DNA from 3 places in the Limnobaculum zhutongyuii genome. Region 2 is predicted to be linked to each of the others. Evidence: riboswitches for the same ligand, from Rfam matches in the RefSeq annotation. Region 2 holds a riboswitch; each other region holds the start of a gene.
The links. Region 2 has a riboswitch for thiamine pyrophosphate ahead of thiM (hydroxyethylthiazole kinase). Riboswitches for the same ligand answer to the same signal wherever they lie in the genome.
Positions count from the first base shown of each region.

Region 1: another riboswitch for thiamine pyrophosphate. It lies ahead of thiC (phosphomethylpyrimidine synthase ThiC); the one in region 2 lies ahead of thiM (hydroxyethylthiazole kinase).
Region 3: another riboswitch for thiamine pyrophosphate. It lies ahead of thiB (thiamine ABC transporter substrate binding subunit); the one in region 2 lies ahead of thiM (hydroxyethylthiazole kinase).

Region 1 covers NZ_CP034752.1:4,006,802-4,009,069, forward strand. The annotation lists partial or broken gene nudC (NAD(+) diphosphatase) at 1-385, opposite strand, end outside; gene rsd (sigma D regulator) at 488-982, shown strand; TPP riboswitch at 1,096-1,211, shown strand; gene thiC (phosphomethylpyrimidine synthase ThiC) at 1,307-2,268, shown strand, end outside.
Region 2 covers NZ_CP034752.1:3,864,678-3,866,945, forward strand. The annotation lists gene thiD (bifunctional hydroxymethylpyrimidine kinase/phosphomethylpyrimidine kinase) at 1-83, opposite strand, end outside; gene thiM (hydroxyethylthiazole kinase) at 80-895, opposite strand; TPP riboswitch at 930-1,033, opposite strand; partial or broken gene EKN56_RS21350 (secretion protein HlyD) at 1,082-1,269, opposite strand; gene EKN56_RS17310 (PhzF family phenazine biosynthesis protein) at 1,372-2,268, shown strand.
Region 3 covers NZ_CP034752.1:3,119,124-3,121,391, reverse strand. The annotation lists gene thiP (thiamine/thiamine pyrophosphate ABC transporter permease ThiP) at 1-302, opposite strand, end outside; gene thiB (thiamine ABC transporter substrate binding subunit) at 278-1,285, opposite strand; TPP riboswitch at 1,364-1,483, opposite strand; gene EKN56_RS14040 (DUF554 domain-containing protein) at 1,647-2,268, opposite strand, start outside.

The sequences.
Region 1 (2,268 bases), 140 kb from region 2:
GCGCTATTTGCGGATAGTAGCGCTGACGACAGTTGTTACATAAGCAGGCCCACTCCCGATCGCTGACATACATTGGATGACCGCAATACCCGCAGAACTGATGTGCCCGATAAAACCCTTCTAACTGAACTGCTCTGCCTGCCAGCTGGAACAATCCACGATCTTCATTGAGTAATTGCCGAACTGAAGCCATCTCCCTTGAGCGCTCTTTACATACCAGCCAAACGGACTCACTTTGCCACTCACCAATTCGATGCGCCTTTTCGCCCGACAGACCAAAATCATTGGCACTACCATAAGGCACCTCACCTTTTGGCAACCATAATTTCCCGGCGTGACTCAGTAGCCACCAGCCGGATTCATTACCTTGTAGTTGTTGTTCCATAAACGTTTTGCTCAACCTCTTAATTTGCTGGCAATCTAACAACAATAGATTTACATTACTTTAACTTGCTATTTTACTAACAGCCATCACTCTGGAAACACTATGCTAAACCAACTTGAAAGCTTAGCCGAGCGCGTGGGCGGCAAAATTAAACTGATTGATCAGTGGTTAGAATCTCGTAAAAACCTACTGGTTACTTATTACCGTCTTGTTGGTATTAAGCCAAACAAAGAAAAAAATATTCCTCTCGATGAAAAAGCCCTAATCGATTTTGGACACCATTTGGTGGACTACCCCTCTTCTTGCCATTTTCATATTTATGACAAAGTCATTACCCAGGAAGAAGGGGCCAGCAGCCCAAATCTGCTTATTGGCCAAAAAGCCTACCCGAGATTAGAAGAGAACACTCAAAAAATTATGGCGTTCTACGATAATTATGTCGAAAAGGGCATCAACGAAGACACCATATTACAACTGCATGAAGATCTTTCAACCGTTGGTGAACTACTGGAAAGACGCTTCTCTCTGGAAGATAAACTGATTCAGGAAGCGACCAACAGCTGGCTGAGTCATCACTCTTCTGCTGCTTCAAAATAATAGCTAAACGTGGTGTTAGTGACTGACACCATTAGAGTATAAACCCGGCGCGAAAACCCACTTGTGGTTTTTGTTAGCTTACTTATACTGTGTTGCATCACCGCTTTTGGTGATTAATCTTGTCGGAGTGCCTAGTGCCACCCTGGTGACACAGGCTGAGACCGTTAATTCGGGATCCGCGGAACCTGATCGGGCTAATACCCGCGAAGGGAACAAGAGTAATATCATCCAGATAAACTGAAATCATTGACCTCCTTTTCGGCTTTATCATTACTCCCTCTCCGAACTCCGGACAAGCAATCCTTAATTTATTAGGAGTTTGCTATGTCTAACCGAAGAACCCAACGCGCTCAGGCGCAGCAATTTATTGACCAGCTACAGGGAAGCGCCTTTCCCGATTCTAAACGTATCTATCTACAAGGTTCACAAGCGGATTTGCGCGTGCCTATGCGTGAAATTCAGCTATCACCCACGCTGATTGGCGGTAGCAAAGAGGAGCCTGAATATCAGGATAATGAACCGGTACCGGTTTATGATACTTCCGGCCCTTATGGCGACCCTCAAGCAACGCTGGATGTTCGACAAGGGTTACCTGCTTTGCGAAAAAATTGGATCGAACAACGTGGTGATTCTGAGCCTTTGCCCCAGGTCAGTTCACACTTTATCCAAAAGAGATTGGCCGACGAAGGTTTAGACCACCTGCGTTACACCCATCTTCCCGCCCCTCGCAAAGCGAAGCCCGGCAAACGAGTTACCCAGTTACATTACGCCAGAGCGGGGATCGTAACGCCGGAAATGGAGTTTATTGCCATCCGAGAAAATATGGGACGGGAACGTATTCGTACCGATGTATTAAAACAGCAACATCCCGGACAAAACTTTGGAGCCGTATTGCCGGACAATATCACTCCCGAATTTGTTCGTGATGAAGTGGCGGCTGGCAGGGCGATTATTCCTCTGAATATCAACCATCCGGAATCAGAACCGATGATCATCGGTCGAAACTTTCTGGTGAAAGTGAATGCTAACATTGGTAACTCAGCGTTAACTTCATCGATTGAAGAAGAAGTAGAAAAACTGGTTTGGTCTACCCGCTGGGGAGCGGATACGGTAATGGACCTTTCTACCGGACGCTATATTCATGAAACTCGTGAATGGATTATCCGCAATAGCCCAGTTCCTATTGGTACCGTACCCATTTATCAGGCGCTGGAAAAAGTAAACGGTATAGCTGAAAACCTCAACTGGGAAGTATTTAAAGACACGCTAATAGAACAAGCAGAGCA
Region 2 (2,268 bases):
GCAGAGAAGGTTTTTAAGTCAGCCTGAATACCTGCACCGCCACTTGGATCGGTACCGGCAATAGTTAATGCATTAATTCTCATAGTGTTTTACCCATCAGATGTTCTGGTTGCAGTTGATAAAGCAGATCAAGAAAACGGGGAACAAAACTCCCCGGCCCGGCAGATTCACTGGCGGCAACGCCACCGCAAAGGGCCATTACCATGCAGGCGCTGGCAACCAGCTCAAGAGTCTTCTCTTTATCCAGCGATAAAAATGCAGCCACCACGGCGGACAATGCACAACCTGTTCCAACCACTCGGGTCATTAACGGATCGCCAAAAGGCAAGGCATAACAGGTTTGACCATCGGTTACATAGTCAATAGCGCCGGTCACCGCAACGATAGCACCGCTACCGTTGGCTAACTCAATCGCAGCCGGTAACGCAGCTAAAGAATCGTCGGTACTGTCAACGCCGCGACCCGCTGAACTCAAACCGGCCAGCGCCATAATTTCAGAAGCATTACCGCGAATAGCCGCAGGTTTCATGGTCAATAATTGATGGGCGAAGTCAGTACGATAGCTCAATCCTCCGACCGCTACCGGATCCAAAACCCAGGGAACATTGGCGCGATTAGCTGATTCCACCGCCAGCAACATCGCTTCTGCCTGAGTTTCGTTCAGGGTGCCCACATTGATCAAAAGCCCGCTGGCAATAGCACTAAAATCTCCGGCCTCCTGTCGGGCCACCACCATTGCCGGTGAGGTTCCTAAAGCCAGCAGAACATTGGCGGTAAAATTTTGTACCACCTGATTTGTCAGGCAATGAACTAAAGGGGAAGTGGTTCGCAGTTGCGTCAGCCAGTGGGCCGCAGCGGAACCGGGAAAGGGTTGAAGGTTGTGAGATGAATTCATAAAGCTCCCAACCGGCGTTAAAGAAGGCAGTACCGGTGGGATACCGTGACTTCCCTACGCTGGCATAATCCAGATCAGGTAATACGGGTGATATCTCAGCCGCTGTACATGTTGCACAGGGCACCCCGAGTCGAAGTTACATATTAGACGATTGGACAAAAGGATCAAGGATTTGTCGGGATATCATTAACGCTCCCGTAACGCTTCCTCCACCTTATTCAGCGGCTTAATCAAATACTCCAGCACCGTCTTCTGCCCGGTGAAACCACCACTACTGTTCCATCCAGATGGCCGTAAATAGAGGGGACGTAAGCGATCAGTTTAATCATTGCAGGAGGTTCGGGCCGAATATAAGCGATATCACGTGGATTCATAAACCACGCTAAATAGGGGAGGAAATATATACAGATTGATAAGTTGATGTAGGTCATTTAACAGAGCTATCATCAAGCCTGATATATAGCGGATTATGGAAAATGCTAAGAAGAGATAATGTGACGCCACGCGCCTACAAACAGGTAGATGTATTTACCACCTCGCCATTGCAGGGCAATCCCTTGGCGGTGATCCTGGAGGCGGAGGGGTTAACTGAAATGCAGATGCTTTCACTCGCTCGCTGGACTAATCTTTCGGAAACGACATTTGTTTTCAAACCGACTAATCCAGCTGCAGATTATTTGGTGCGCATTTTTACCCCTGAAAAAGAGTTGCCCTTTGCCGGACATCCTACATTGGGTACGGCCCATGCATTATTGGAGTCCGGGTTGGTGACCAAACAGCCGGGGATTGTTATGCAAGAATGTGGCGTTGGTCTGGTTGCTGTTAATATCTTACCTGAAAGAACACTAGCGTTCGTCGCACCTACGGTAACGTTTCAAACATTGACTGTTGAGGAAAGGGAACTGTTAATAACCCATTTTCAACCTGCAGTTATTGAAACAAATACCATACCGGTGATTGCCGACATGGGCATTCGTTGGCTTATGGTACGTATGCCAAACGCTCAAGCCTGCCTGACAATGACGCCAGATCAAGCCATGATTAAAAAGCTGCAAGTTGCTTGCCATGTTGATGGTGTGGTGGTTTATGGTGCCTATTCATCTGGTGTTCCTGCTGATTATGAAATGCGAGCGTTTCTGGTTGAATTAGATAAATTGGTTGAGGATCCAGTAACCGGCAGCGCTAATGCGTGCTTAGCCCGTTTGCTGAAGACCAATAACTTTCCCGACGGCGGATCGACGTCACTGGGGTATCAGGTTCAACAAGGTACCCAACTACATCGAAAAGGTTTGGTTAGCGTTCGTTTTATTCATGATGAGCCATGGATTGGTGGACAGATTTGCACGCTAGTTAATGGCTGGTTACACATTTAG
Region 3 (2,268 bases), 750 kb from region 2:
ACCAGCGTCATTGCGCACAGGCGTAACATCAGCGTTCTGCCAACAAAACGTCGGCGATAGAGTGCCCGGGCAACAAAAATAGCCGGTATTAATGATACCAATACTGACAGAAATGCCTGCCAGAAGGTGAAGCGTACCACATGCCACAGGTAGCTATCGTTCAATAGTTGTCGGATATCTCCGGTGGGAGAGTAAAACCACAGCGCCGCAAACGCCGCGAACGCAACGCTGAGGATCAGCGTTGCGGCAATCAAACCCGGCCAGAGCCAGCAGGGAATTAGCGGCTGACGGCGTTTTGCCATGCCTGAATCCATGAACTGCGGTGTTGTGCTACATCTTCTGGGCTAAACTCCAGCGTTGCTGTTGGTTTCGCTGTTTGAGTAAACGCTTCCGGTAGTGGGATATCGATAACCGGATACATCCAGTTAGTGGTTGGAATTTCCTGTTGGAATGCAGGCGTCATCATAAAGGCCATAAATTTAGCCGCCAATTCAGGCTGTTTGCTATTCGCCAGCAGACCGGCAACTTCAACCTGCATATAGTGACCTTCACTAAAGCTGGCTGCGACATAGCGATTATCTTTCTCTTCAATCACGTGGTAGGCCGGAGAAGTGGTATAGCTGAGGACTAAATCCGCCTCGCCTTTAAGGAACAGACCATAGGCATCACTCCAGCCTTTGGTTACGGTAACCGTTTTCTTCGCCAGTTTTTGCCAGGCCTGTGGAGCCTTATCGCCGTAGACTTTTTGCATCCACAACAGTAGACCAAGTCCCGGTGTGCTGGTGCGTGGATCCTGATAGATGACTCGCCATTTTTCCGGGCTTTCAATTAACTCATTCAGGCTTTTAGGCGGCGTCTTTAGCTTTTCTGTATTGTAGACAAAGGCGAAATAGCCATAGTCATAAGGGATAAACGTATCGTCTTTCCAGCCGCCCGGTAAGGTGAGTGAGTGGGCATTTACATCCAGCTTGTGCGGGACGAACAGGCCTGATTGCTTTGCGGCAACCAGCAAGTTGTTATCTAAACCCAGAACCATATCTGCGGTACTTTTTTTACCTTCCATCTTTAAGCGGTTAAGCAATGAGACGCCATCAGCCAGCGGAACCAGCTTTAATTCACATTGACACTGTGCTTCGAAGGCTTTTTTAATCTTTGGGCCAGGGCCCCAGTCAGAGGCAAAAGAGTCATAGGTATAAACCGTCAGCGTTGGGCGGTTTTCCGCCCCATTGGCCAGTAGCGGACAGATGACAAGAAGTCCGATTGCGGTAATGAGTTTTTTAAACACTTTGTACTCCCCTAAAAAATATCAGTCGGAAACAAAGGTCTTTGAGTAATTTAAGCTATTCAGTGGGCAGATGAAAAAACTGAACAGACTCTCAAATCCCTCCGCCGGGATTAACCGGATCAGGTTCGACGGGTATGGTCTGGTGTGATTGCACACGATAAACACATTCTCAGCTTTACTGCACCCCGTTGAGAAGGGCACATTGTAGAGTCTGTTTTGCCCATGGGGAAGGGGATTATGATTGGGAGTGAATACTAACTTATTTATTACGATTATCGACTATCCGTTGGTGAGTGAAAAAATCATAAATACAGAACCCGGAGAGAGCGGTTTATTACCCTCCTTCCGGTGATGTCTGTTATTAGCCCATAAATTTATGCCAGTACAAAGATATAGGGATAATAATGATTAAAGCGGGTAAGAAATTGACGACGGCAAAGGTTTTTATCTGAGCGATGCGTAATCCAACCGCAATCATAATAATACCTCCGCAGGCGGAGAAATCCCCCAGCGTAATCTCTGTCATATACGGCATAATTAAGCGAGCAGAAAAATAGAGCCCACCCTGAACCAAAAGCTGAGGAATCGCGATAGACATGACGGCCGCCCCCATGGAGGTGGCAAAAATCATGGCGGTGAAGATATCCAGAATGGATTTAACCACCAGCAGTTGGTAGTTACCCGTCATCCCTTCGGTGAGCGCACCGACGATACCTGTGCCACCAGCACAAAACAGAACGATTAATGCGGTAAAGTTTTGGGTGTAAAGTTCCGGCGTCATACTATGGTTACGTACGGGAATAATTCGAGCCAATCCACGCTGTATCAGGGAGCCGAATTTTTGTACGCCTTTCTCCATGTAGCATATTTCACCGATGGCCAGCCCCACGATCAATGCAAGTGCAACAGCAGGCAATTGCTGAACTTTAATGGTCATTACTACACCCATGGCAATGGATATCATGGCAAATGCAGCGGGCAGG